DNA from 4 places in the Providencia sp. UF-224 genome. Region 1 is predicted to be linked to each of the others. Evidence: predicted binding sites of a transcription regulator. Region 1 holds the regulator's gene; each other region holds the start of a gene.
What was found. Region 1 encodes CRP, which controls carbon source genes, mostly activating them, when cyclic AMP is high. Its sites were predicted from a motif close to ATGTGANNNNNNTCACAT; they were not measured.
Positions count from the first base shown of each region.

Region 2: a site for CRP is predicted at 1,835-1,852, ahead of adhE (bifunctional acetaldehyde-CoA/alcohol dehydrogenase). Genes of this name have one in related genera too.
Region 3: a site for CRP is predicted at 1,212-1,229, ahead of pth (aminoacyl-tRNA hydrolase). Genes of this name have one in related genera too.
Region 4: a site for CRP is predicted at 1,372-1,389, ahead of epd (erythrose-4-phosphate dehydrogenase). Genes of this name have one in related genera too.

Region 1 covers NZ_JBSICC010000014.1:21,060-28,728, forward strand. Annotated here, with positions in the region: gene AC4IFO_RS14140 (LysE family translocator) at 1-602, opposite strand, end outside; gene AC4IFO_RS14145 (hydrolase) at 704-1,687, shown strand; gene AC4IFO_RS14150 (YheU family protein) at 1,684-1,893, shown strand; gene AC4IFO_RS14155 (phosphoribulokinase) at 1,952-2,818, shown strand; gene AC4IFO_RS14160 (OsmC family protein) at 2,909-3,310, opposite strand; gene crp (cAMP-activated global transcriptional regulator CRP) at 3,665-4,297, shown strand; gene AC4IFO_RS14170 (hypothetical protein) at 4,485-5,459, shown strand; gene AC4IFO_RS14175 (hypothetical protein) at 5,644-7,005, shown strand; gene AC4IFO_RS14180 (aspartate aminotransferase family protein) at 7,066-7,669, opposite strand, start outside.
Region 2 covers NZ_JBSICC010000029.1:11,661-19,329, forward strand. Annotated here, with positions in the region: gene AC4IFO_RS19200 (ABC transporter substrate-binding protein) at 1-439, opposite strand, end outside; gene AC4IFO_RS19205 (YchE family NAAT transporter) at 940-1,584, opposite strand; gene adhE (bifunctional acetaldehyde-CoA/alcohol dehydrogenase) at 2,083-4,791, shown strand; gene AC4IFO_RS19215 (thymidine kinase) at 4,971-5,600, opposite strand; gene hns (histone-like nucleoid-structuring protein H-NS) at 6,130-6,537, shown strand; gene galU (UTP--glucose-1-phosphate uridylyltransferase GalU) at 6,980-7,669, opposite strand, start outside.
Region 3 covers NZ_JBSICC010000031.1:8,182-15,850, reverse strand. Annotated here, with positions in the region: gene prs (ribose-phosphate diphosphokinase) at 1-539, shown strand, start outside; gene ychH (stress-induced protein YchH) at 844-1,110, opposite strand; gene pth (aminoacyl-tRNA hydrolase) at 1,410-2,000, shown strand; gene ychF (redox-regulated ATPase YchF) at 2,104-3,195, shown strand; partial or broken gene AC4IFO_RS19640 (Arm DNA-binding domain-containing protein) at 3,411-3,557, shown strand; gene AC4IFO_RS19635 (PAAR domain-containing protein) at 3,752-4,021, opposite strand; gene AC4IFO_RS19630 (hypothetical protein) at 4,036-4,335, opposite strand; gene AC4IFO_RS19625 (hypothetical protein) at 4,319-4,999, opposite strand; gene AC4IFO_RS19620 (hypothetical protein) at 5,144-5,281, opposite strand; gene AC4IFO_RS19615 (hypothetical protein) at 5,298-5,507, opposite strand; gene AC4IFO_RS19610 (PAAR domain-containing protein) at 5,562-5,831, opposite strand; gene AC4IFO_RS19605 (hypothetical protein) at 5,824-6,750, opposite strand; partial or broken gene AC4IFO_RS19600 (PAAR domain-containing protein) at 6,824-7,094, opposite strand; gene AC4IFO_RS19595 (tetratricopeptide repeat protein) at 7,439-7,669, opposite strand, start outside.
Region 4 covers NZ_JBSICC010000002.1:225,990-233,658, forward strand. Annotated here, with positions in the region: gene tkt (transketolase) at 1-1,085, shown strand, start outside; gene epd (erythrose-4-phosphate dehydrogenase) at 1,402-2,430, shown strand; gene pgk (phosphoglycerate kinase) at 2,529-3,692, shown strand; gene fbaA (class II fructose-bisphosphate aldolase) at 3,752-4,828, shown strand; gene AC4IFO_RS03315 (nuclear transport factor 2 family protein) at 4,979-5,338, opposite strand; gene AC4IFO_RS03320 (LysR substrate-binding domain-containing protein) at 5,347-6,201, opposite strand; gene AC4IFO_RS03325 (ankyrin repeat domain-containing protein) at 6,286-6,972, shown strand; gene AC4IFO_RS03330 (nucleoside deaminase) at 6,972-7,436, shown strand; gene AC4IFO_RS03335 (cyanate transporter) at 7,436-7,669, shown strand, end outside.

The DNA.
Region 1 (7,669 bases):
TCCAACCAAATCAATGGTACGCACAGTGCGGTCAGTAATCCCATTGTCCAGTTAAAAATAAACCATGCACGGCGGCTACGAAGAAACAAGCTAATTAGCGAACCAAACCCCATCCAAATTAGCCCAGCCACCAAATTCACAACCACAAAAGCAATACTCATCATGATAATTGACTGAGTGAATAACTCGCCGGGCAGGCTAAACCCGCCAACAGCCCCTAAACCCATCATCCATGCTTTTGGGTTTAAAAACTGCAATAAACCGCCCTGATACCAAGTCACGCTTTTTGCCACTTCGCTATTTTCCTTAAGTGGTGCATAATTTGCTGTTGCGGTTTTCCACGCAAGCCATAAAAGGTAAATACTCCCTGCAATCTTTAAAACGATATGAATAGCAGGATATAGCAGTAAAAGCGCAGCAATCCCAAATGCAGAGAGGTAAAGTATGGACTGCATACCTAGCATGATCCCTAGGCATAATGTGATAGTACGGCGAAAACCATAGTTTGCTGCACTTGAAGTCAGCAACATATTGTTAGGGCCGGGTGTGACTGCTGCAATGAATAGAAATGTAAAAAGTGAAAAAATCAGCCCCAGTGTCATTTATACTTTAATCCTCAAACTCAAATTTGTTTACTTGCATCACAAAAAAATAACAGTATGTTATGTGACTCACAAGAGTCCCCATAAAATAAAATAAGGCTATGTCAGAAAACTTTCGTCCGATAAGTTGGGCTAAGAATCCACACCTCCAAACGTTGTTGCCAAGAATTTTTCGCAGGACACCGAAAATTAAACCTCTTTGGCAGAGACTTGAATTGCCTGATGGCGATTTTATCGATCTTGCTTGGAGCGAAAAACCTGAGCTCGCTGCACACAAGCCGCGTTTAGTCATTTTTCATGGCTTAGAAGGCAATTTTAAAAGCCCCTATGCTCACGGTATGCTAGAAAGTGCACAAAACCAAGGCTGGTTAGGTGTGATTATGCATTTTCGTGGTTGCAGCGGCGAGCCCAATCGCCAACAGCGTATCTATCACTCAGGTGAAACCAATGATGCTCGTTATTTCTTACGCTGGCTAAAACAAACTTTTGGTGATGCACCAACAGCCGCTGTCGGTTATTCCCTTGGTGGCAATATGTTAGCGTGTTATCTCGCTGAAAGCGGTCAAAATGCCGATGTAGATGCAGGCGTTGTGGTCTCCGCCCCATTAATGTTGGAAGCCTGTTCATTGCGTATGGAAAAAGGGATTTCCCAATTTTATCAACGCTATCTACTCAATGGCTTAAAGCGTAATGCGACTCGTAAACTGGTTCGCTACCCCGGTTCCTTGCCATTAAATTTGTTACAGCTAAAACAACTGAAACGTATTCGTGAATTTGATGATGTTATCACCGCTCGTATTCATGGCTTTGATGATGCAACAGATTATTATCAGAAATGTAGCGCCCTCCCTAAGCTTGCCTATATTACGAAACCAACGTTAATCATTCATGCCAAAGATGATCCTTTTATGGCACCTGAAGTCGTTCCTGATTTATCCCATTTACCTAAAAACGTGGAATATCAAATGACTGAACACGGTGGCCACGTGGGCTTTGTGAGTGGGACATTAAGAAAGCCTCAAATGTGGCTAGAAACCCGGATTCCACAATGGCTAACTCCTTATTTAAATAAGGAAAAAGAATGATTATTCCTTGGCGAGAGCTTGCGCCTGAAACACTGGATAATCTGATTGAAAGCTATGTGTTACGCGAGGGCACCGACTACGGCGCCCAAGAAAAAAGCCTGCAAGATAAAGTGAACGATGTGAAACGGCAGTTAGTTTCTGGCGAAATTGTGCTAGTCTGGTCAGAATTGCATGAATCCGTTAATTTCATGCCTAAAGCCCGCTAACCCGCTTCGTTCGCTGTTTCTGAAATAGTGGCCATAAGCGCAACACAGGGAGTCCGCTATGTCCAAAAAACACCCGATTATTGCCATCACTGGTTCAAGCGGTGCTGGCACGACCTCAACTAGCCAAGCATTCCGTAAAATATTCCATCAATTAAATATCCAATCTGCTACGCTAGAAGGTGACAGCTTTCATCGCTATACGCGTCCTGAAATGGATATGGCAATCCGTAAAGCCAGAGAACAAGGCCGCCATATTAGTTATTTTGGCCCAGAAGCCAATGACTTTGCGCTACTTGAGCAAACACTGGTGGATTACGCCAAAACGGGCTGTGGAAAATCACGAAAATACCTACACACCTACGACGAAGCCGTGCCTTATGGTTTACAACCGGGTACATTCACCCCTTGGGAATCGTTGCCAGAAAAAACGGATGTGCTGTTTTATGAAGGCTTACACGGTGGGATAGTGACACCTGAGCACAATGTTGCGCAACATGTTGATTTACTTGTCGGTGTTGTGCCTATCGTGAACTTAGAGTGGATACAAAAGCTTATCCGTGACACCACTGAGCGCGGGCACTCCCGAGAAGCGGTAATGGATTCAGTGGTACGTTCGATGGGGGATTACATTAACTACATCACGCCACAATTTTCCCGTACCCATATTAACTTCCAACGCGTACCTACTGTCGATACCTCAAACCCGTTTTCAGCGAAAGCTATTCCTTCACAGGATGAAAGTTTTATTGTTATTCGTTTTCGCGGGCTTGAGCAGATCGATTTTCCCTACCTGCTATCAATGATATCAGGCTCTTTTATCTCTGCGATGAATACTATTGTCGTGCCTGGCGGGAAATTAGGTCTCGCGATGGAATTAATTATGACGCCAATAGTCGAAAAACTCATTAGCCAGAAACATAGCTAAATTATTTTTTAATTATTAAACAAGATGCTTACCAATAATTAAGATAAGCATCTTTAAATTCAAATATATTAATAATAATTAAATTTATTTTTAATTTTTTATTTCAAAGCTATGGGTCACTTCGACAGTTTTTTCCAACATCAACGCGACCGAACAATATTTTTCAGCCGAAAGTTGAACGGCACGTTCAACGGCTTTATCCGTTAATTCATTCCCTGTTACAATAAAATGCAGATGGATTTTAACGAAATAACGTGGCGCCTCTTCACGGCGCTGAGAGGTTAATTTCACTTCACAGTCGGTAATATCATTACGGCCTTTTTGTAAGATGGATACCACGTCAATTGCGCTACAGCCACCCGCAGCCATTAATACCATCTCCATTGGGCTTGGTGCTTTATCGCCTGCGTTACCGTCCATCATCACTTGGTGGCCTGACGCTGACTCACCTAAAAAAGAGAGTCCTTCTACCCATTTAACTCTTGCTTCCATTTTATTCCCCTTGAAATGAAATCGATTTAAAGGCTACATTGTTCCATAGATATAATGAATGTTATATCAGCTTTATTCTGCTGAAGCGATACAGGGAAGACTTTCTGTATTGGATATGCTACAAACAATACTTAGTTGATAGGATTAAGATCAAAACTCAACGTTGTATTTGATTATATTATAGTGTTGATATCAGTTTGTTTACCCTAACCATGAAAAGCGATTGATGCAATGTTGCTCTTCCTGTTATTTAGGGTATATAAGACAAATTAATATGCTAAGCTAGTGACTTTAAAGCCAGCCTTTCTGGTACGCTTTCCGGATGGCTGCAATAACATACAGAGGATAACGCTAATGGTTCTCGGCAAGCCACAAACAGACCCTACTCTTGAATGGTTTTTGTCACACTGCCATATTCATAAGTATCCATCCAAGAGCACACTGATCCATCAGGGTGAGAAAGCAGAAACCCTTTACTACATCGTTAAAGGTTCAGTGGCTGTTTTAATCAAAGATGAAGAAGGCAAAGAAATGATCCTCTCCTACCTGAATCAGGGGGATTTCATTGGTGAGCTTGGATTATTTGAAGAAGGGCAAGAACGTACTGCGTGGGTTAGAGCAAAAATCGCCTGCGAAGTTGCTGAAATTTCTTACAAAAAATTCCGTCAATTGATTCAGGTTAACCCTGATATCTTAATGCGCCTCTCTGCGCAAATGGCAAGCCGCCTGCAAACCACGTCAGAAAAAGTGGGCAACCTCGCCTTCTTAGACGTAACTGGCCGTATTGCACAAACATTACTGAATCTAGCCAAACAACCTGATGCCATGACGCATCCAGACGGGATGCAAATCAAAATCACCCGTCAGGAAATTGGCCAAATCGTTGGTTGTTCCCGTGAAACTGTCGGCCGTATTTTGAAAATGCTGGAAGATCAAAACTTAATCTCTGCGCATGGTAAAACCATTGTTGTTTACGGTACACGATAATTAACCTTTCGCCTCACTCCCTTGGTGGGGCGCACACTTTCAAATAGCGTTGTATCATCGATATAACGCTATTTTCCCAAAATACGATTATTTTATATATCATTTTTTAATGAGTGTCGTTTCTTTATATTTTCTCTATTTAGCTCTCTATAAAATAATAATTATAATATTAAGTAGGGTTATATTTATGAAAATTACACTTAGCAATTTGTCAGGTCATTCCGATATTTTTAAAAACATTAGTAATTCCGATGATTTTATAAAGAAAATCTTTACTGTTACTGCTTCATCGAGAAAAGAACCATTATCCACTCAGCGGCAATCTAAACCATCACATGCTTGTAGCCTAGAAAGCATTGACTCAGCTTATGAAAGTGATTCAGAAAGTATAAAGGATACTAAATTATTACACTCTGACGAATTTAAGTATAAAGTTAATCAACTGAAAGGTCGATTATATAAGTTTTATGCATCTACTTTTTATAATGAGCAAGATGCCAATTCGCTAATAAAAGAAAATCAGACAATTTTTGAAAATTTCAATCGCGCTGATGAAGAAATGCATGGATATGCCAATTTTTTATATCGGTACGTTAAAATTCCAGGGGTTAATATCAACACTCCAGAAATAAAGGATGAAATCATAAAAAACTATCATCCACCTAAGCAACTAGAAAATAAAAACGGTACTAAAATCCCCTTAATAATTCAAAGAAACACAAAAGAAATTATTAATGTTAATTCCCCATTAGAGCAAGTTAAACAAAAAACAACGCCTTTTTCTCAAAAAAAAATTACATATGTACACTATAGAGTTGCTGACAATATTCAAGAGCATTCTAAATCAACCCCTCTACCTAAAAGCACTTTTGATTTTAAGGGGAATATATTACAAACAAAAACATCCGCATTAAGAACACAATATATCAAGCAACATTACAAACTATCTAACAAATCTACGCCATTAGACCATAAAGAACGAAAACCTCACTTAAATAGGAATGTCACTTCAATTAAAAACTCTGACTTAATAAAAATAAGCAATAGCATTAAAAAAGAAAAAAGACTAACCATGGAAATGAATGCACTTATGAATAACATCGTTGAAATACAAAATCAAATTCACATTAATGATAATTTATTGAACGAATTAAAAAAATAAATCATTCAATAAAGTGTTTTCTTTTTTCATTTAAAACCATCATTAAGGCAATGATTAATTACATCTTATCAACATAACAATGTCATAAGATAAAACCAACATATTGAATAGGTTAATAATTTCAATATTAAGCATGAATATTTAATTAATAAATTACTTTTTAGTATTAATATAGGATATGACTATGAAAACTAATCCCCAGAACAATACCACAACTAGCTCACTATACAAAGAAATTTCATCAACTGGAGCTACAAGAGAAACACCCACTATTATACAAAAAATTAAAAATATAAAAGTAAATAACCCATTCTCATCTTTTCGTTTTAACAAAAAAGAGGTGGAATCAAAGTTTCACATAAACCTAACAGAAAATGAATCACAGGAAAAAGAATTAAATTTATTCCATACATTAAACTCAAACAAAAAAACAATATCCACCCTCGAAAATAAGCTAATAGAAAAATCTTTTAAGATCCCACAATTCATCAAAGATTTAACAAATAAAATAGAAAAATCCATTAATAACTTGTTAGATAAGAATAGTTTTTTTAGTGAAAATCCCGCTACAGATGAAATCATCGAAAAGCAAAATGAAACAATAGGCTACCTTAAACATTACCAAGATTTATTAGACAGAAATGAAAAATTAACAAATAAACAAGAAGAGCTAAAAAACGAAATTGATGATCTGAAATCATCCATAAGATATGAGTCAAAAATAAGAGGAATTTCACACTTAAAAAAAGAAAGTAAATACCTTTCTTCATTAGAAGAAGAAGTATCAAAAGAGATTAACATGGAAGAAAAGAATGAAAAATTGGAAAGTTTAATTAACATGCAAACGACAGTAAAAAATTTACTAACTGGTGAACTAAAAGACATAAAAAATAAAATTCACAATATTACATTGGATAAAAGTGCTCTAGAAAAAAACATTTTAGCTATAAAAAAACCAATAATGAGCGAATTTTTAGTTACTTACGATGAAGACAATACGCCTATATACCATGATGAATCTCACAACTTTGATTTTGATGATGTATTTGAAAAAAAATCGGAAGTAGAAAACACAAAAAACAATGAAAATATTGATAATTTAATATTTGAAAATAATTCATTATATAATCTAATAGATGAGTTAGTTAAAAACAAAATTAATTCAACAAGCATGTTCCATGAATTAAAGCTTAAAAATGATATAAAAGATCATGAAATTAAAGCACTAAGGGAAATACTTGCTAATAAAGAGAAAATGATGACCTCTATTAGTCTCACTTCATTATCTTCTGGTTACAGTTCCGATAATGAGGCTAATAACCTTACACCAGACACTAAGGTTAATGAGAAAAAAACAACTCAAAAAAAAGAGAAACTAAAAAATAAATACCCTTTAGCCAAGAATAAAAAAGTAAATAAATATTCACATGAACATAAAGATCAATGCCTAGCTGCTGGAATACCCAGTAATAGCTCAGAAGAGCAATTACAAGCACGGTTAGAGGACCAAGCTAAGATGAAAAAAATGCCATTACCAGCTCAATAGTCGTTATAAAAAACAATTTTTTAATAAGTTGCAGAAATCATTCTGCAACTTATCTTTCAATTATTTCAGCAACTTCCCGATCGCCGCCTCTAATTTCGCCATACCGCTGTTGATTTCTTCTTCAGAAATAATCAGTGAAGGCGTAAAACGCAGTACATTAGTGCCTGCATTTAACATCATTAAGCCTTCTACAGCACTGGCTTGCAAAACATCTTTCGAACGGTTTAATAGTTTGCCATCTAACTCCGCGCCGATTAATAACCCCATTCCTCTGATCTCGGAGAAAATGCCATATTTATCGTTCAGCTTATTTAAATGAGCAACGAATAGCTCGCGACGTTTTTCGACACCTTTTAACACTTCTTCAGTATTAATAATATCAAATGCCGCATTACCTACCGCGCAAGCTAATGGGTTACCGCCATACGTTGTACCATGAGAACCAACTTCCATGGTTTTCGCGATTTCTTCTGTGGTGATCATTGCACTAATTGGAAAACCACCGCCCAATGCTTTTGCCGTAGTTAAAATATCGGGTGTCACACCATAGTGCATATATGAAAATAGCTTGCCTGTACGCCCCATTCCACTTTGCACTTCATCGAAAATTAATAAGGCGTTATTTTCATCACACAGTTTACGAACACCTTGCAGAAATTCTGAC
Region 2 (7,669 bases), on a different contig from region 1:
CAGGCTTTTTACCTGCAAGGATCTCATCTGCATTTAAAATATAAGCATTTTGTAGGTAACTTGAATAAGGTGAACCTGTTGTGGGATCCGCAAGCCGTTGCCAACTATACACAAAATCATCTGCGGTGACAGGCGTTCCATCACTCCATTTTGCATCATCTCTGAGTGTGAAAACCCAAGTTATGTAATTATCGTTTTCCCAGCTTTTTGCCACACCCGGTGTCACTTTTCCATCGACATCCGTATAAACCAAACCTTCTAACAGATTTAAAATGATATTACTTTCAGGAACCCCTTCCACTTTGTGGGGGTCAAGGGAGGCGACTTCTGAGCCGTTGTTAATGACAATTGACTGTACTGGCTTAGCTGAATTCGCGCTTACATAGGATGATGCAAAAAATAATGACAGAGCTCCCAAACCTATTGCCGTTCTTATCATTTTGTCCCTCATGATTAGCAACCTTCACTGTGATTAATTAAACCCTTTAGCTAGCCACACATAGCCAAATTTATCCTTTAGATACAAATAATCAAAACAACTAATTAACATTTGTTAGTTAAAAATTTTATATCAATCTTAAAATAATCTTGCACAGATAACATAAAACCCTTTAAATTCAATAAAATGCTTTACTCTTCGTTGTGTGGCGCAGTACATTCCCCCTTCACTCTTCCAAACATATCATTAACAAACACCAATTAGAATAGTGAATAAATTTACGCAGCTCACAATTCCTTACTTTTTATCCCTGATTTAGCAAAAAATGCGACATTAAATTACAGATAAGACTGTTTCTATTGCTGATTGTTTATGACAAAAAAAGTGAATTTACGACATATCCTGCTGTTGGATACTTTGAGGCTGTATTGGGAAGGTGGTAATTATCTCAATGCCGCTACTTGCAAAAATGCATAACAGCGGCATTGGAAAGAAATGGCTTAGAGTAAACCGGGGAAAAGTGCTTTGACACCAGTGACGATAAATTCGATGCCAAGGGACATCAGTAATAATCCCATGATCCTCGTGACAACGTTGATCCCTGTTTGCCCTAAATAGCGGACTAATAATGAGGCGGAGCGAAACAATAACCAGCAACAAAAAGCAAAGAAAATACTGGTGAGGGCTAAACCTAAAAAATTCTGCCAACCGTGCCATCTTGAAGACCAGACAATACAAGAACTTATTGCCCCCGGCCCTGCCATTAGCGGCAATGCTAAAGGCACAACACCTATGCTGTCACGAACAGCTGTTTCTGTTTTTTCCTGTTTATTCTGTTTATCTTCACCAATTTTTCCGCTTATCATTGACATTGCAATGGTAACAATCAATATCCCCCCAGCAATACGGAACGAATCAATTGAGATCCCAAATAACTGTAGGATTGAGTCACCAATCAATAATGAAGTACATAAAATAATAGCAACTGAAGTATTCGCAATGGTGTTGGTTTTATTTCTCCCAGCATTACTCTGGTAATTAGTCATACTGATAAACACAGGTAAAATACCCACAGGGTTTACCAGCGCAAATAGACCGATGAAAAACTTAATGTAGCCCGATAGGTCAAGTAATGCAGCACTCACTCATTCAATTCCTTAAATAACTCTGGTTAGAGATGTATTGATATCTTTTTTAATTTTATCACTGATGTAACAAATTTCCTTGAGCAAAGCACTATTTTCTGTAGATGTCTCTTTTTACCCCATTTTTTGTTAGCTTTATTATCAATCTCGATGCATTTAGCTTACTTATGTGAAAGTTAATTAATACACCAACAACACTATTTCAAACAGTACAAAAACAACCATGCTGAAAGGTGTCAGCTTGCTATTTTCGTGATTTAGATCACTTTATTTAATTTCTGTTTTGTTAATCTATCCTTAACTGATAGACCGAGTTATTGATAAGCTATTCATCAATAATTCACGTTTTAACAAGGTTTTTAAGCCAATAGGCGATGATGAGCTACGTTATTATTAATATTATCTATACTTTCTTTTTTAGGCAGTCTTTTTTAACCCTGTTTATAGATACATTGCTCATTGGCTTAAAAAGTTTAACATTTATCAGGAGTAATCTATATGTCCGTAACTAACGTTACCGAACTCAATGAACTCGTTGCTCGTGTCAAAAAAGCTCAACGCGAATTCGCTAGTTTTTCGCAAGAAAAAGTAGATGAAATCTTCCGCGCTGCTGCCCTTGCTGCTGCTGATGCACGTATCCCTCTTGCAAAACTCGCTGTAGAAGAGTCTGGTATGGGTATTATTGAAGATAAAGTGATCAAAAACCACTTTGCTTCCGAATATATCTATAATGCATATAAAGACGAAAAGACCTGCGGTGTTCTATCTGAAGACCCAACATTTGGTACAATTACGATTGCAGAACCTATTGGGATTATCTGCGGTATCGTACCAACAACAAACCCAACATCAACAGCTATTTTTAAATCGCTGATTAGCTTAAAAACACGTAATGCCATTATTTTCTCTCCGCACCCACGTGCGAAAGTGGCAACTAACCGTGCAGCGGAAATTGTTCTTAATGCCGCTATTGCAGCAGGCGCACCAAAAGATATTATTGGCTGGATTGATTCCCCATCCGTTGAATTATCCAATGCATTAATGCACCACCCTGATATTAACCTGATCTTAGCGACAGGTGGCCCAGGTATGGTAAAAGCAGCTTACAGCTCAGGTAAACCAGCCATTGGTGTGGGTGCGGGTAATACCCCAGTTGTTATCGATGAAACCGCCGATATTAAACGCGCAGTGGCTTCTATTTTAATGTCCAAAACCTTCGATAACGGCGTTATCTGTGCATCTGAGCAGTCTGTTGTTGTTGTCGATGAAATTTATAACCAAGTACGTGAACGTTTTGCAAACCATGGCGGTTATTTACTGCAAGGTAAAGAACTCAAAGCCGTTCAAGATATTATTTTAAAAAATGGTAACTTAAATGCCGCTATCGTGGGGCAACCTGCGCATAAAATTGCGGAAATGGCAGGCATTACGGTACCAATAAATACCAAGATTTTAATTGGTGAAGTAAAACTGATTGATGAGTCTGAACCTTTTGCCCATGAAAAACTATCGCCACTGTTAGCGATGTATCGCGGCAAAAACTTTGAAGATGCGGTAGCAAAAGCGGAGCAATTGGTTGAAATGGGCGGTATTGGCCACACCTCTTGCTTATATACAGACCAAGATAATGAACATGTACGTGTAAATTATTTCGGTCAAAAAATGAAAACAGCACGTATCCTGATCAACACCCCTGCTTCACAAGGTGGGATTGGTGACTTGTATAACTTTAAATTAGCCCCTTCTCTCACGCTCGGCTGCGGTTCTTGGGGTGGTAACTCCATCTCCGAAAACGTTGGTCCTAAACATTTGATTAATACCAAAACTGTAGCGAAGAGAGCTGAAAATATGTTGTGGCATAAACTTCCAAATTCAATCTACTTCCGCCGTGGCTGTTTACCGATTGCCCTTGAAGAGATTGCGACTGATGGTGCAAAACGTGCATTTATCGTCACCGATGGCTACTTATTTAATAATGGCTATGTGGATGAAGTGGTTAATGTTCTCAAAAAACACCATATTGAAACTGATGTTTTCTTTGAAGTTGAAGCCGACCCAACGTTAACAGTTGTTCGCAAAGGTGCGGCACAAATGCAAGCTTTCCAACCTGATGTCATTATCGCATTAGGTGGCGGTTCCCCAATGGATGCGGCGAAAATCATGTGGGTTATGTACGAGCACCCTGAAACGCATTTTGAAGAACTGGCATTACGCTTTATGGATATCCGTAAACGTATTCACCGTTTCCCTAAAATGGGCGTGAAAGCAAAATTAGTGGCTATCACAACCACATCAGGTACAGGTTCTGAAGTCACACCATTTGCAGTTGTGACCGATGATAAAACAGGGCAAAAATACCCATTAGCCGACTATGCATTAACGCCAAATATGGCAATTGTCGATGCTAACCTTGTCATGAACATGCCAAAATCATTAACTGCTTTTGGTGGTTTAGATGCGGTCACCCACGCATTAGAAGCTTATGTTTCCGTATTGGCCAATGAGTTTACCGATGGTCAAGCATTAAAAGCACTAAGCTTATTAAAAGATTATCTGCCAGCGAGTTATCATGAAGGTGCCAAAAACCCAGTAGCACGGGAACGTGTACACAATGGTGCAACCTTAGCGGGTATTGCCTTTGCTAACGCTTTCTTGGGTGTATGTCACTCAATGGCACACAAACTTGGCTCTGAGTTCCATATTCCTCATGGTCTGGCAAATGCGCTATTAATCTGTAACGTTATCCGTTTCAATGCGAACGATAACCCAACCAAACAAACTGCATTCAGCCAATACGACCGTCCTCATGCGCGTCGTCAATATGCTGAGATTGCAGATCATCTCGGTCTAACAAATCCAGATGACCGTACGGGTGTTAAAATTGAGAAGTTATTAGCGTGGTTAGATGAAATTAAAGCTGACTTAGGTATTCCTAAATCCATCCGTGAAACAGGTGTTGCGGAAGCTGATTTCTTAGCGCGTGTAGATAAGCTGTCTGAAGATGCTTTCGATGACCAATGTACCGGGGCAAACCCACGTTATCCATTAATCTCTGAAATTAAACAGTTATTATTGGATTCCTATTATGGTCGTGATTTTGTGGAGCACGCAGGTGCACCATCTGTTGAACTGAAAACAGAAAAGAAAGCTGTTGAGAAAAAAGCAGCCCCTAAAAAAGTTGCTGAAAAAAAACCATCTAAAAAATAATTCTTAGTGGTAATTAAATAATAAAGGCACCGCAAATGCGGTGCCTTTATTGTCTCTGTCGATAATATAATGGTATTAAAATACAATCATATATTAGATGAACTAAAGCACTTAGCCACTCATTCAAACACATCAAACTCTTCGGACTATATCGTTTATCTTACTGACTATTTTTAAACTTAATTAAAATCGATACCCTTTTTAGGAATAGTGCCTAAGTCCATTAATTTTGCTTGTTCTATCGCATCGGCATAATGCTTACGACATACAGAGATATACTTCTCATTACCGCCTATATCAACCTGTGCACCTTCGTAAACAGGAATACCATCACTACCTACACGTAATACTTTATTCGCTTTACGGCCACAGTAACAAACGGTTTTAAGCTCAACAAGCTTATCAGCCCACGCAAGTAAATATTGACTCCCTTCAAATAACTGCCCTGCAAAGTCTGTTCTTAAGCCATAACATAAAACAGGGATATCACTGTTATCAACAATATCGCATAATTGCTCTACTTGTTGTTTAGTTAAAAATTGACACTCATCAATAAGAACACAATGTACTTTTTGTGCGCTATTTTCTTGCTTAATAACCTCTGCCATATTGGTTAATGGTGAGAATAATAAAGCTTCAGCTGATAAACCAATGCGCGAAGATACCTTCCCCTGGGCAAAACGATTATCAATCTCTGCCGTGAATATCAACGTCCGCATTCCTCTTTCGTTATAGTTATACGATGACTGTAACAAAGACGTTGATTTCCCTGCATTCATCGCTGAATAATAAAAATAAAGCTGAGCCATCTGGCAGTTTCCTCAAAAATAATATCCAAAATATTTTACCATAAAACATGTTCTTGGATTAACTATAACCACTCACACTTACTTTACTTATTGAAAGTTTAACTTTTTTTACGTAAACATATCTGTGTTTTATACTTATAATGATTACCTTATATGCAATAAAAGCTAATTTTATATTAACAATAAACAGCCTGACTAAAGCACATTACAGTAAATTTTCTCATCAAAAAATGAAAATTTAAGTTAATCTCTACCCCAATTATTCTGAGTTAATGTAAAAAAAGACCTTTTACTCGTTTTGAAGAATATTAAGTTTGTTAAGCTTTTCCATATTGCTATTTTTTTCATTAGTTCAGTTATTGATAATAGTGGTATATATATCTACCAAAAGTTTATATTTCTTTAGTAAAAAAATTGCATTCGTTAAAGATTACTTTTAAACTAGGGAAGTAATTTAGCTATTGCAGAATTTAAAATAGCACTCTATTATTACTGTACACATGCCAACAAATAATTTGAGACCAGGAAAATGAGCGAATCATTAAAAGCGTTAAATAACATCCGTACTCTTCGTGCTCAAGCTCGCGAAGTTACTTTAGAATCTTTAGAAGAAATGCTGGAAAAATTAACGGTCGTTGTTGAAGAGCGCCGTGATGAAGAAAGCCAAGCACGTGCTGAATTAGAAGAACGTAACCGTAAGTTAGAAAAAGTTCGTGAAATGATCCTTGAGCAAGGCGTAGATTTAAACGACCTTCTGCAAACAATGGATTCAGGCAAAACAACAAGTACTCGTGCTAAGCGTGCTGCACGCCCTGCTAAATATAAATATGTTGATGAAAACGGCGAAACTAAAACTTGGACAGGCCAAGGCCGTACTCCAGCCGTGATCAAAGTTGCTATTGACGCAGGTAAATCTTTAGACGATTTCTTAATCTAATCGCCTAAAAGCTTATTCTAAACACCCTTTTTAAAAGGGTGTTTTTGTTTGTACCCTTATATATTATTTTATATTAGCCATCTGTTACGAAAGCACACTCGCATATAAAATAGGCTTCTTAATATCATTCTTCTCCCGCCCACGTTTAGACGTGTATTTCTTATCAGCAAACGGCTTGAAAAATTAATAAAAAACTCGAGATAGTAAAGAAATGTAATCTTAATTAGAATTAATCAGGTGTATAGACGTGTGTTTATTAGTCTGGTCTAAACATGTATTTTTAATGCTTAAGTCTCAAAAAACTAAAAAGTGGCTAAAGCCTCATATAGAAAATTTGATATACCTCTGATTACTTAGATAACAAGCTTAAATAATCCTAGTTCCTTGCATAAAAAAGGCTAACAAATTAAGTTAGCCTATAATAAAACCTGACTGTATAACACTATTTAGATGTATTTAAGCTTTCAGCTAAATCTTTCACCCATTTGGTAAAATCGTCACCTAACGTGTCATGTTGCATTCCATATTCCACAAAGGCTTTCATATAACCTAATTTATTACCGCAGTCATGGCTTTTACCACATAAGTGGTAGGCTTCAACAGGTTCATTATTTTCCATCATTAACGCAATTGCATCCGTTAATTGAATTTCATCTCCAGCACCTGGGGCTGTTTTCGCTAATGCATCCCAAATTTTCTCAGATAATACATAACGACCGACAATTGATAAATTAGATGGTGCTTCATCTTGCTTAGGTTTTTCTACCATCCGAATAATTTTTTTACTATCTCCCGGTTGTAATGTTTCCCCATTACAATCGACAATACCATAGTTAGACACATCTTCATGTGGAACAGGCTCAACAAGTATTTGACTCGCACCAGTGTCTTCGTAATGCTCAAGCATTTCACGTAGATTAAACTTGCTTAGGTCTGTACTGTAACGGTCTAAGATAACATCAGGTAAGATCACAGCAAAAGGCTCTTCACCAACTAATGGCTTAGCACATAAAATCGCGTGCCCTAACCCTTTAGCAATGCCTTGGCGAGTCTGCATAATCGTGACGTGGCTTGGGCAAATAGATTGGACTTCATCTAATAATTGGCGCTTAACACGAGCTTCTAAAATAGC
Region 3 (7,669 bases), on a different contig from region 1:
GCTTCTTTGATGTTCCTGTTGATAATGTATTCGGTAGCCCAATTCTTCTGGAAGATATGCTCCAGAAAAACTTGGAAAACCCAATCGTTGTATCTCCAGACATCGGCGGCGTGGTACGTGCTAGAGCTATCGCAAAACTCCTGAATGACACCGACATGGCAATCATTGATAAACGTCGCCCTCGCGCAAACGTTTCTCAAGTTATGCACATTATCGGTGATGTTTCAGGTCGTGACTGCATCTTAGTTGACGATATGATTGATACCGGTGGTACTCTGTGTAAAGCGGCTGAAGCGCTGAAAGAACGTGGTGCAAAACGTGTGTTCGCATACGCAACTCACCCGATTTTCTCAGGCAATGCTGTAGACAACATCAAAAATTCAGTGATTGATGAAGTCATTGTTTGTGACACTATTCCACTGTCACCTGAAATCAAGGCGCTGCCTAACGTTCGCACCTTAACATTATCAGGCATGCTGGCTGAAGCTATTCGTCGCATTAGCAACGAAGAGTCAATCTCAGCAATGTTCGAGCACTAATTACCGTCGGGTTATTCATGCTCTTACAGTGATGGAATGAAATCACAGCCAAAAATTAAGCCCCTGCAGTCATCTGTAGGGGCTTTATGTTTTTAGCGCGTATAGACAATAGATACCTATTTCTATGGCTTTTTTTATTCACTCAACCTCTACGCCATAAAAATAACCAACTTCTTTGTTGTGAATGCTTAAAAAAACAGACACAAAACCTATACAGCTAGGCGACCTTGACGTTAAAAACATCGACTATCACCCAGCTAACTATCACCTAAAATTATCGCTGCCTTATTAATAAGCTAAATAATTATGGATAACGGTGATTATCTTTACGACCGTAATTCTTTAATACCCAGTAACGGTCTGCAACTTTCTCACGTCCCCCAACTCTCGCCCCTGCTAGCCACACCATCGCACCCACGAAAATTCCGAAGAGTGAGCCGTTAGTAACCAGTTCAGACAAGCCAAAATTGATCACATGGGCGAATAGGTTAACCCCAATGCTCCCAATCATCATGACCATCCCTAATCCCATGAGAACATTACCAATTAAATGAGCACTTTTCCGTTTCATATCTACCTCCAGTATCAGTGGACTGATAAGCAAGCATCTGTAAATTAATTCGGTGATTCTTTATATTTATGTAAGGATTATAGTGCATTAAGTAAAATTTTTTGCGATAGGCATCACAAGGTACAAAGTTGTCCATAATATCTACCCATAAAGTGCTTTTTATCAAAAATACAGAAAAAACGAATAGTTCATAACGTAACTATAATGAACGTGATGTTTTTATCGGATTTTTGTACATCCTCCCCATCACAAGGTAAACTAGGCGATTAATTCCATAAACTGACAGTGAAATAGTCGCCGTGAGCAAAATTAAATTAATTGTTGGCCTTGCAAATCCGGGGGCTGAATACGCACAAACCCGCCATAATGCAGGGGCATGGTATGTTGATTTGTTAGCTGAACGCCACAATCAACCCTTAAAAGAAGAACCGAAATTTTTCGGCTATACCGCACGCATTAATCTTGGTGGTAATGATATTCGCTTATTAGTACCGACCACCTTTATGAACCTCAGTGGGAAAGCCGTCGCAGCCATCGCAAATTTTTATCGTATTAACCTCGATGAAATTTTAGTCGCCCACGATGAGCTTGATATCCCACCGGGTGTGGCAAAAATGAAGCTTGGTGGTAGTAATGGCGGCCATAACGGGTTAAAAGACATTCAGAGCAAATTTGCCAATAACCCAAATTTTTACCGTTTGCGCATTGGTATTGGTCATCCGGGCGATAAAAACAAGGTTGTCGGTTTCGTTTTAGGTAAGCCACCGATGTCTGAGCAAAAACTGATTGATGATGCGATTGATGAAGCGGTAAGGTGCACAGACATTCTGTTATCTGATGGAATGGACAAAGCGATTAACCGTTTACATAGCTTTAAAGCGACTGCATAAGAGTTCATTTCATCAAAATCGACTTTTTGTGTATAATCAGCGCCAATTTCTAAACATTGGGTGCAGCACTCGCCTGCCCCTCGCTATTTAAGGTGAGAAACATATGGGTTTTAAATGCGGTATCGTTGGTCTGCCAAACGTGGGTAAATCCACATTATTTAATGCATTGACCAAAGCCGGCATCGAAGCAGCCAACTTCCCTTTCTGTACAATTGAACCAAACACGGGTGTTGTGCCAATGCCAGACCCACGTCTTGATCAATTAGCTGAAATCGTGAAGCCACAGCGTATTTTACCAACCACCATGGAATTCGTGGATATTGCAGGCTTGGTTAAAGGCGCATCAAAAGGTGAAGGTCTCGGTAACCAGTTTTTAACTAACATCCGTGAAACTGAAGCTATCGGCCACGTTGTACGTTGTTTTGAAGATGACAACATTATCCACGTTGCTGGCCAAGTTAACCCCGCTGAAGATATTGATGTTATCAATACTGAATTAGCCTTAGCTGACCTTGATACCTGTGAACGTGCTATCCACCGCGTACAAAAACGCGCTAAAGGTGGCGATAAAGATGCGAAAGCGGAATTAGAAGCGTTAGAAAAATGCCTGCCACATTTAGAGCAAGCAGGCATGCTGCGTACTTTGGATTTAACCACTGAAGATAAAGCCGCAATCCGCTATTTAAGCTTTTTAACGTTAAAACCAACCATGTATATCGCGAACGTCAATGAAGATGGCTTTGAAAATAACCCATTCTTAGACAAAGTGTATGAAATTGCGCAAGCCGAAGGCTCTGTGGTTGTCCCTGTATGCGCGGCTATCGAGTCCGACATCGCTGAGTTAGATGATGAAGAACGCGACGAATTTATGGCAGATTTAGGCATCGAAGAGCCAGGCTTAAACCGCGTTATTCGTGCTGGTTATGAGTTACTAAACCTGCAAACTTACTTCACCGCAGGTGTTAAAGAAGTTCGTGCATGGACAATCCCTGTCGGTGCAACCGCGCCACAAGCGGCTGGTAAAATCCATACTGACTTCGAAAAAGGTTTTATCCGTGCTCAAACCATCGCATTTGCGGATTTCATTCAGTACCGCGGTGAACAAGGTGCAAAAGAGGCAGGTAAAATGCGCGCAGAAGGAAAAGACTACATCGTTAAAGACGGTGATGTCCTGAACTTCTTGTTTAATGTGTAAGCCTACACTTAAGTCCTATACTGTTTCATAAAGCATCATTTCATAATAAAACAGCATAAAATTCATAATATTAACTGGGTTTTATGCTGTTTTATGTCTCATTAAGCTTCATAAAAGCTCGCGATTAAATGAGTACGTAACTGAGTACAACTTATTTATCTTCCCTTTTTAAGTGAGTATAATAATATCAACTTACATAACTAGTTGAACTTATTATGCTTACTGATACAAAATGCAGAACTGCAAAACCTAAAGAAAAACTTTATCGTATCAATGACTTCAACGGTTTGTACCTTGAAGTGAAACCTAATGGCAAAAAAGCATGGCGATTTCGTTTTCAAATAAATGGAAAATCAAGCATAGTACATAAGTTAAATATTAGTTTTAACTTAGCATAAGAGTGCTTAAGCAAGCTTCCGCAGTAGTACCAATTTAGAAATGTCACGTTTCAGTATTATAAAAAAGTAAACCTCTGCCGAGATAAAAACATTAAAAATACTGGTGACTATGTCAGATAAAAAATTAAATCTCTGAAGGTTATATTCGTTTCTATCAATTAACCAACCTTTACCGTTGAATTACCAATTAACACTCCACCACAGCTAACACTATCCCCCGTTCGAGCTGCGAGCTTACCATCAATAAATACACTACTTGAGCCACCAACGATGGCTCTTGAATGTCCACCGTGAGGCGCTAATGCGTCTCCTTGCCGAGTAACCGCCTTACCATCGACTTTTACCGTTGGTGAACCTGTAATCACTTGGGTTGGGCCATGTTTTCCATGGCCTGTATCGGAATCACCAATAAGAATAATTGTTGGCATATAATAGTACCCGACTATATGACTGGAATGAATTTTCCATTTACTAAGGAAAATATAGGTGCGTAGAATCCAGTTACCTTATCATTTTCATTATCGATATAACTGTATGATAACGGGGAATAATCAAAATCTTCTTTATAAACTAACCTCACCATTTTTCCATTATTCATAATTAAAGGTTCAAAATTATCCCAATTAAGCGGGATCATTGCGAAATCCTTTTGATTAAATGCTTCTGCTAATTCATGCGATTCAAATTGTTCATGGATTGTACCTCCAGTTGTTTCCGCCCAAACTTTAAGTGAGGGAGTCAATATTTGTTCTATTTTTGATAAATTTTTTTTGATTAAAAGCCGCCCATAATTCTGAATACGCTATTTGCAATAGTTTCCGTTGCTCCACGGTATCTTGATACCTGTCAGAGTTCACCCATTCCCATTCAGGTAACCCCGCCATACTTATCTTTTTATCAAATTGGAATACAGTCATATCGCGTGGGTATTTATTGGGTCGAATATTCTGGCGTATTTTATTCTGATACACTTTTTCTGTATTGGGGGCTTTAATCAATTTTTTCTCTACTTGTCTGTCCAGAGCATCACCTTGATACGCTTCTGGCTCACCTTTTTCATTAATTTTAACTAGTAGAGTTGTTAATGGAGTAATATCGCCATTATCCGTTATTTTATTGACCGTAATCTCACATTTTGCATTCGGATTAAATTGATTGAGTTTATCTTTTGGTACCTCTTTAGTTGAAAACCAATTTGGTGATGCCATCTCAATGCTAATAGTATTCTCACCATTACGCATCATTATCATCGAGTTTGTACTTGTCGTACCAAAGCCTAATCCGCCACTCACAAGACCTGAGCGGTTATTAGTTCCACTTACCCCATTGGTTTTAACATCACAAAATGCGTATTTCATATCGACAGAAGTACGAATAAGAAAGTCATTATCATCGGCATAACTCATAGACATATTTCCTAATATTAAGATTGTCGTCATACACAGTAAATTGCTTAGTTTCATCATAAACCTTTTTTAAACAGTGTTTTTTATAGCCGAGCCCGCTATGGATGTCGGTACGGCATTGACTGCTGAAGTAAGCGCGGCTAGTTACGGTCGTTGTCTTTCAGGTACTTTTCTAACTTGCCCTGTTAAATTAAAACGAATATCCGACTCTGTGAGTGCTAAAGGATCTGCAAATTGGTATGCAGCTCTAACCAAAATCGGTAGTTTCCACAGATAATGCACGACTCGACTTTCTGACTCATGACAGCTCCGTTGTCGCAGTTAACCAGCCTTGTTGCTGGGCATAGTCCATAAACTGGGTGGCGGTACGGGTATGGATATCCCCAGCTAGAGAAGGATGCAGGTGTAGCCAATCCACTAAACGTGAGTGAAGTTGGCCTTCTGGTGTGTCGAGGATAAGGGCTTCCTCAGCGTGGCTCTCCCACAGTTCACACGCGAGGTTTTCCACATGATAGAACAACTTATCAAAATAGTGATATTATTTATGATGCCGAATTGTAATTTAACCTGCTGCGACGAGCACGCAGCCCCCAGAACATCCACAAGCGACTTTGTGACCTTCTAGCGCAACAGGGATACCATTAATTTTCATTAAGCTATCGCCTTCAACGATAGTCCCTGTTTTTTTACATGAAGGGCAATAAACAGAGTCGCCCACACACGCTACACCTTGGATTTGCTTGGCGAGAGAAGAAGCTGTCAGCACCGTACCACCGGTATTCGTCGTGTCATTTTTTAAAATGAGTTTTCTGCCATTCACAAGGCTACGCATTGCGTTTTTTCTCTTGATCAAGCTTTGCTAAAATCTGTTCGACCTGTTGCTCAAAATCAGCAGGAAGGGGATTCTTACCAAAAGACAAAAAGGGTTTACGAGCTTGGTAATCGACAGACGAAACGGCATCTCGCCCCTCTTGCATATAAGCATTGAGAAACGTGATAAAACGATGGTTTTCACTGTCGGTGCTGGTCAGGAAACTGGAGTAATGTGAGACATTCGGACGATAGAGGATCGTTTTCAATTGCCCTGTTTTTTCATCAATGCCATACAGTTTAATCGCCAGCATTTTACCTGCATAGCCGAATTGTGCATCTTCATAGCGCGTTAAACGTACTTTCCCCATTCCATAGCTATACAATATTCCTCGTTGCCTATCAGCAATAAGGTAAACCGGAGGCGTGAAGAAAGAGAGATAAGCAAATAACCACAAAAAACCGGGGAAAAAAATTAGCCAGCCAATAACGAGGTATTTATCATATTGACTGTCAGTAAAAAACTCACCTGAATTATAAGCTTTGATATAATCCCACCAACTTATTTTTCCTTTGTCCCAAAAAGATTGATACTTTAGAATAGATTTACGTTCAACCTCACTTAATGCATTGATATTTTTATTATTTTCAAATAAATATTGAGACATGTCTTCTAGTGAAGCCTTTGCTCCAATATGCCCCCCCATAAAATTAAATAATGTATAACAAGCCATCACTAGTAATATGATAAAAAAGGGTATTGTATTAGTAAGCTGGCTATTCCGCTGTGGGGAGTTAATCACACAACGCTGTTTATTGACCGCATCTAAAAATACCAGTTTTTGAGGCTCCAACGGATCATCGTAGTGATGACTTTCTTCAATCAATGGCGTGGTTTTTAATTGTTCTGGGTGCTTTGTTGCCGTATATAAACTCGTCATTCGGTGCCTTCCTCATCAATACAGCCATAAAGTTTATCATCAGGATCACCGTTTCGGTAACGCAGTGGTGCATTTAACCTACTGCAACCAGCACACAACCACCAGAGCATCCACAAGCGACTTTGTGACCTTCTAATGCGACAGGGATACCCTTAATGTTCATTAAGTTATCACCTTCAACGATAGTCCCTGTTTTTTTTACATGAAGGGCAATAAACCGAGTCGCCCACACATGCTACACCTTGGATTTGCTTGGCGAGAGAAGAAGCCGTAAGCACCGTACCACCCGTATTCGTCGTATCATTTTTTAAAATAATTTTACGACCATTCACCGTGCTACGCATAATAACCCTCTATATTATCCAGTTTCATGAAATACAAAATATTAATAAATTGATTTCATTAATAAATATATTTTTCCTATCAATTCGCTAATATTATCAGCTGCAGCTAAAAACAAAGGCTCATTCCAGCCAGAATTTTTAACGATAACTACATAAAACTTATCATCTACCTGAAATGATGGTAACCAACCAACATCTAAGACATAATTTAGAGGGGATCTCGCCTACAGACTATCCTCTTTTAACAGCATACGCAGATATAAAAATCAATAAAAGTGGCAACGCAAATGATATCTTCATAACTGTCCTTTTAATGCACGCAACCATATGAATTAGGATACTGTTTAATTTTTTGATTTTAGAACATCATATTCGTTACAAGGATAAGTGTTAATATCTTTAGTTAAAGCCGTTTTTACATTGAAATTAATGGCACTTACAAAATAATCAGCCGCCTTCCCGTTATCAATATTAACACCATCCCCATCTTTATACATATTTCCTAAATGGGAATAAGCCGTAGCATCACCTAATTTGGTTGCGGCTAAATACCATTTTTTAGCCTTACTCGCATT
Region 4 (7,669 bases), on a different contig from region 1:
AAAAAGCGTGGGATGAGAAATTTGCTGCTTATACCGCGGAATTCCCTGAGCTAGCGGCTGAGTTTACCCGTCGTATGAACGGTGAATTACCAGCAAACTTTGATGCAGAAGCGAAAAAATTCGTTGAAACCCTGCAACAAAACCCTGCCAACATCGCTAGCCGTAAAGCATCACAAAACGCACTGGAAGCTTTCGGTAAAGTATTACCTGAGTTTATGGGCGGTTCAGCTGACTTAGCACCAAGTAACTTAACCATGTGGTCAGGCTCTAAAGCGCTGAACGTAGACCCAGCGGGTAACTACATCCATTACGGTGTACGTGAATTTGGTATGTCAGCCATCATGAATGGTATCGCATTACACGGCGGTTTCATTCCTTACGGTGCAACCTTCCTGATGTTCGTTGAATACGCGCGTAATGCTGTGCGTATGGCTGCGCTGATGAAAATTCGCAGCATCTTCGTTTATACTCATGACTCTATCGGTCTGGGTGAAGATGGCCCAACTCACCAACCGGTTGAGCAACTGGCAAGCCTGCGTGTGACACCAAACGTCAGCACATGGCGTCCGTGTGACCAAGTTGAGTCTGCGGTTGCATGGAAATATGCGGTTGAGCGTAAAGATGGTCCAAGCGCACTGATTTTCTCTCGTCAGAATTTAGAGCAACAACCTCGTACCGCTGAGCAATTAGCGAATATCGAGAAAGGGGCTTACGTTCTGAAAGATTGCGCAGGTACACCTGAGCTTATCTTCATCGCAACAGGTTCTGAAGTTGAATTAGCGGTTAAAGCTGCTGACCAACTGGCAGCCGAAGGCCGCAAAGTTCGCGTTGTTTCTATGCCATCTACGGATGCATTTGATAAACAAGACGCTGCTTACCGCGAAGCTGTTTTACCTGCAAATGTTAGCGCTCGTGTGGCTATCGAAGCAGGTATTGCTGATTACTGGTTCAAATACACTGGCTTAAACGGTGCTATCATCGGTATGCATACCTTTGGTGAATCTGCACCAGCGGAAGAACTGTACAAAGAGTTCGGCATCACGGTAGAAAAAGCCGTTGAAGCAGCGAAATCGCTTCTGAAATAAGTGATTTAATGATGGGGTATTCATGTGTTGAATGCCCCGCATAATCTTATTTTGCTGAACAACGCCTAGCAGATCGTTAGGCGTTGTTTTTTTGTGCATCCATCGATGATTTTCTATTGCGTTCTATCACTTTATCCCTTAATCTAATTCTAGATTAGCTGAACCGTTTCAGTGAAATGAAATTCAATGAAAAAATTTTTAAAAAGTGTCGACTACAGCACACTTTTGATGTTTAACAGCTAAAATGAGCAGTAGAGTGAGTGTGAGTCAGTTATCCTTAGCAACCGTGTGATTTTGCTCATATACAAGGTGTGGAATGGCAATCAGGGTGGCAATAAATGGCTTTGGTCGAATAGGTCGAAGCGTTTTAAGAGCGTTATATGAATCGAGCCGTCGGGCAGAGATAGTCGTCGTTGCAATTAACGAACTTGCTGAACCGGAAGGCATCGCGCATTTGCTGAAGTATGATTCCAGTCATGGGCGCTTTGCGTGGGATGTGAGACTGAATGGCTCACTCTTACAAGTCGGCGACGATAACATTCGTTTATTTCACCAAACCGATATCACGGGGTTACCGTGGAAAGAACTCGGTATTGATATTGTCCTTGATTGCAGTGGTGCTTATGGCTCGCGAGATGATGGCTTAATGCACATCGCGGCAGGCGCTAAAAAAGTGCTATTCTCCCACCCAGGCACTGATGACCTTGATGCCACAGTTGTCTATGGCGTTAATCACGAAAACTTAACGGCCAAAGACAAGATTGTATCAAACGCCTCTTGCACCACTAACTGTATTATCCCAATTATTAAATTACTTGATGAAGCATTTACGATTGAGTCAGGGACTGTAACGACTATCCACGCGTCAATGAATGACCAACCCGTTATCGATGCTTATCATAAAGATTTACGAAGAACGCGTGCTGCCAGCCAATCTATTATTCCGGTTGATACCAAATTAGCGGCGGGTATTACGCGAATTTTTCCGAAATTCAAAGATCATTTTGAAGCTATCTCTGTCCGTGTGCCGACAACCAATGTGACAGCGATTGATTTGAGTGTTACCGTACATGACGATGTCTGTGTTGAAAAAGTGAACCAACTACTGCGAAGCGCCGCACAGGGGCATTTTCGTGGTATAGTGGACTACACAGAATTGCCGTTAGTCTCGATGGATTTTAATCATGATCCACACAGTGCTATTATAGATGGTACGCAAACGCGAGTTAGCGGAAAACATTTAATAAAAACCCTGGTTTGGTGTGATAACGAATGGGGGTTTGCTAACCGGATGCTAGATACAACGCTAGCGATGGCAGCTGTCGGTTTCGACGAACAGGTTTAAACTAATTAGCTACTGACAGACAGCAGGGCATGATAACCTTTTCGCCTCTGCCCAGTAGTTGATGGAAACTTTATAGAGAATCAACAAGAGGATTCACCATGTCTGTAATTAAGATGACCGATTTAGACTTAGCGGGTAAACGTGTTTTTATTCGTTCTGACTTAAACGTTCCTGTAAAAGATGGCAAAGTTACTTCTGATGCACGTATCCGTGCTTCATTACCAACAATCGAAGCTGCTCTGAAGCAAGGCGCTAAAGTTATGGTCACTTCTCACCTCGGTCGTCCGACTGAAGGCGAGTACAACGAAGAGTTTTCACTGCAACCTGTTGTTGACTACCTGACAGATAAAATCGATTACCCAGTTCGTTTAGTCAAAGACTACTTAAATGGCGTTGATATTGCTGCTGGCGAGTTAGTCGTTCTGGAAAACGTTCGCTTTAATAAAGGCGAGAAAAAAGACGACGAAACACTGTCAAAACAATACGCTGCATTATGTGACGTGTATGTGATGGATGCGTTTGGTACGGCTCACCGTGCTCAAGCATCGACCCATGGCGTGGCAAAATTCTCACCAGTTGCGTGCGCAGGTCCATTGTTAAGCAATGAGTTAGAAGCATTAGGCAAAGCACTGGGTAACCCAGCGCGCCCAATGGTTGCGATTGTGGGTGGTTCTAAAGTCTCCACAAAACTGACTGTGTTAGATTCACTGTCTAAGATCGCTGACCAACTGATTGTTGGTGGTGGTATCGCAAATACCTTTATCGCAGCAGAAGGCAACAATGTTGGTCGTTCATTATATGAAGCTGACTTAATCCCTGAAGCGAAAAAATTACTGGCTAACTGCCAAATTCCAGTACCGACAGATGTCCGTGTTGCCACTGAGTTCTCTGAAACCGCTGAAGCGACTCTGAAATCAAGTACTGAAATTAAAGACGACGAGCAAATTCTGGACTTAGGTGATGAATCAGCGGAACGTCTGGCTGAAATCCTGAAAAACGCCAAAACCATTCTGTGGAATGGCCCAGTTGGTGTATTCGAATTCCCTAACTTCCGTAAAGGAACAGAGATCGTTGCAAAAGCTATCGCCGAAAGTGATGCATTCTCTATCGCGGGTGGTGGTGACACATTAGCCGCTATCGATTTATTCGGTATTGCAGACAAAATTTCATATATCTCTACGGGTGGCGGTGCTTTCCTTGAGTTCGTTGAAGGCAAAAAGCTCCCTGCCGTTGTGATGCTAGAAGAACGTGCTAAAGCGTAATTAATTGTTCATACACAACAGGCAGCGTAGGCTGCCTGTTTACCACAGGACCTTTTCACATGTCTAAAATTTTTGATTTTGTTAAACCGGGTGTTATCACGGGTGATGATGTACAGAAAGTTTTCGCAGTTGCCAAAGAAAATAACTTTGCATTGCCAGCGGTGAACTGTGTTGGTACGGATTCAATTAACGCCGTACTCGAAACGGCTGCAAAAGTGCGTGCGCCAGTTATTGTTCAGTTTTCAAACGGCGGAGCTGCATTTATCGCAGGTAAAGGTTTGAAAGCAGAAGGCCAACAAGCTGCAATTTTAGGCGCTATTTCAGGTGCTTATCATGTGCATCAAATGGCTGAGCACTATGGCGTGCCAGTTATTCTGCATACTGACCACTGTGCGAAAAAATTACTGCCATGGATTGATGGTCTGTTAGACGCAGGTGAAAAACACTACGCGAAAACGGGCAAACCACTGTTCTCTTCTCACATGATTGACCTGTCAGAAGAATCACTGGAAGAAAACATCGAAATCTGTGCTAAATATTTAGCGCGTATGGCTAAAATCGATATGACGCTGGAAATCGAATTAGGCTGTACTGGTGGTGAAGAAGACGGTGTTGATAACACAGGTATGGACAGCTCTGAGCTGTACACTCAACCAGAAGACGTTGCATACGCATACGAAAAACTGAATGCAGTGAGCCCACGTTTCACCATCGCTGCTTCTTTTGGTAACGTTCACGGTGTTTATAAACCAGGTAACGTTCAATTAACGCCAAAAATTCTGCGTAACTCACAAGACTACGTTTCAGAAAAATATAACCTGCCACACAACAGCTTAGACTTCGTATTCCACGGTGGTTCTGGCTCAAGTGCTGCTGAAATCAAAGAAGCCGTCGGCTACGGTGTTATCAAAATGAACATCGACACGGATACTCAGTGGGCAACTTGGGATGGTATTTTACAGTACTACAAAAAGAACGAAGGCTATCTGCAAGGTCAGTTAGGTAACCCGGAAGGTGCGGATAAACCTAACAAAAAATACTACGACCCACGTGTATGGCTGCGTAAAGCACAAGATTCAATGGTTGTTCGTTTAGAACAAGCTTTCAAAGAATTGAACTGTGTTGATGTTCTGTAATTAATACAGACTAAGTTTTACATTGTAATCCCCCTGTGAGGCAGCTTGCAGGGGGATTTTTTTATGGGGTTTCATTAGCCTGTGAAGGCAGTTTTAAAAATAGGGGAATTAGTAACTTCAACGAGAGCATGACGAGTGTTAATGTCTTTGTTAATTATCTGCTGGCGTTCCCTGATGAAACCTTAATTGCCAATGATTTGCTGAATTCTTTAACCAAATAGACGAGCGATTAGTCTGCCTTGTTTTTTCTCCCTGATGTAATTCAAAACTCATATATGTTATCAATACCGTACTCTCACTCAATAATGTGCAGTGATAGCCATCTGAATAAATCGTTTTGGATGTTTCATCAATCAACGAGGCCAAGGTATCGAGTTTATCCGTTGTGCCACCTGAACGGCCAAATTCAAAAAAGTCGGGATGCAGGATATCTTGAAGAAAATCGATATTTTGCCGATTAGCGAAAAAGTGCAGCTTTTTTTCTAACTCAATCAAGGTATCAAATAACATTTCCACGATTAGCGTTGCTCCAGCTGTTGTGCCAGCTTTTCAGCAAGTTCTGTGAGGGTATCTGAGGCATTACTGTGAAAATGCATGGCTATTTCCATTTCTTGTGCAGCAGGGAAACCGTCGTCTTCCGTCAAAATACGGTGCTGTGGCAATTTAGCACGCAATGGAAGCAAACTTATCCCTAGGCCATCGGTAATGGCGCTTTGAATGCCCGCAAGGCTTGAGCAAGTATAGGTGATGTGCCATGGGCGTTGATCGTTATCTAATAACTTAAACATATCATTGCGGTATAACCCATTCTCTGGGAAAACAATGAGCGGAACAGAATCGCTATTGCGTAATTGGCGCTGATTGCTGGTTAGCCAACACAGTGGCTCCGGCCAACAGTAGTCACTCTTAAATTCCCCTTTTTTCTGCTTCACGATAATTAAATCCAGTTCCCCATGTTGATAGCGTTGCTGGAGCTGGCGGCTTAAACCGCTGGTGACTTCTAATCGTACATTTGGATTCGCCTGCATAAATGCGGCGAGGGTGGGGGTGACTTGCCCTGATGCTAAATCTTCGGGAAAACCAAGGCGTAGAGTGTGGATCACCGCACTGCCAGTGATCTTCATAAAAAAGGTATCGTTCAAGGCTAAGATGTTTTTTGCGTAACTTAGCAGGATTTCACCTGTTTCCGTTAAGGTTAAAATACGGTGACCTCGAACAAATAGTGGTTGCCCCACCAAGGTTTCTAACCGCTGAATTTGCTGGCTCAAAGTTGATTGCGTTGAATTTAAATGTTGCGAAGCCACTGTGAAATTCCCGGTTTCGGCAACGGCAACAAAGGTGTTCAATAGCACTAAATTGAGCAACGGATTCATTTATTTAATACCTACCATTTGGTTATTTAATTTCTAAATAGCATACTTTTTGAGTAGATTAAAGAGATGAGAAGGAGATAAATCATGAAAACAACAGTGTTAGGTGTTAAGTGGTTGGTTTATTTACTGGGTATTCTTTCAATTTCATTGATATTTATGGTGAAAGGCATGGCAAAATCACAATCTGATATGCTAGTTAGTGCGGCTGAGCAAGGGGATCTACGCCAAGTCCAAACGCTAATCGAGCAAGGGGCTAACATCGAACAACGGGATTTGCGGCAACGTACTCCATTAATGGCAGCCACCCATGAAAACCGTGTCGCTGTGGCACGCTATTTAATTGAGCACGGCGCAGATGTGAATGCGAAGGACAATATGCAAGACTCACCGTATCTCTATGCAGGGGCGCGTGGGCTACAAGATATTTTGCTGTTAACCCTGAAAAATGGGGCTGATTTAACAAGCACTAACCGTTATGGCGGTACTGCGCTGATCCCCGCGTCAGAACGTGGCCATATCGATACCGTCAAAACCTTGATTGGTGCGGGCGTAGATGTAAACCATATTAATCGCCTAGGGTGGACGGCATTGATTGAAGCGATTATTTTGGGGGATGGTAGCGACAAATACGCGCAGATTGTCACGCTGTTGATTGATGGCGGGGCTGATGTGAATTTAGCGGATGGCTCAGGAATTTCGCCTTTAACGTTAGCAAAAAGCAAAGGCTACCGTAACTTAATTGAAATCCTTGAAAAGGCGGGGGCGAAATAATGTCTGATAAACAATTTTTACAGCAAGCCGTTTCCCTCGCTGAAGAGAATGTTCAGACGGGAGGTCGCCCATTTGGTGCTGTTGTGGTTAGCCAAGGTAAAGTGGTGGCGACAGGGGTAAATCAAATGCTTGAGTTACACGACCCCACCGCACATGCGGAGTTAATGGCATTACGCCAAGCAGGGAAGGCGTTGAACCGCGTTAAACTGGAAGATTGCGTTGTCTATGCTAGCGGGCAACCTTGCCCAATGTGCTTAGCAGCAATGCGCATGGCGGGGATTACTCGAGTGGTATATGGCTATTCAAACCAAGATGCAGAGCCGTTTGGTCTATCGACAGCAGAGATTGCTAAAGCACTGCGTGTGGCACCTGAGCAGCAGTTGGGTTTTAAATTTGAGCAGTTAAGGCCAAATGATGCACCGCGCTCGGCGTTGTATCAAATGTGGTGGGAACAGCAAGGATAATGAGTAAAACAGCGTCGAACTCCCTCGCATTAGTGGTCACAATTGTATTAGTTGGGCTGAATTTACGGCCTTTTATGACGGGCCCCGGCCCTGTCATCGATAGTATTATTCACACCACAGGGATGAGCTACCAAAGCATTTCGCTCCTCACGTTATTGCCGATGTTATTGATGGGGATTGGTGCATTGGTTGTGCCCGCACTAAACCAACGAATAGGCGAGCGAAGCGGAATT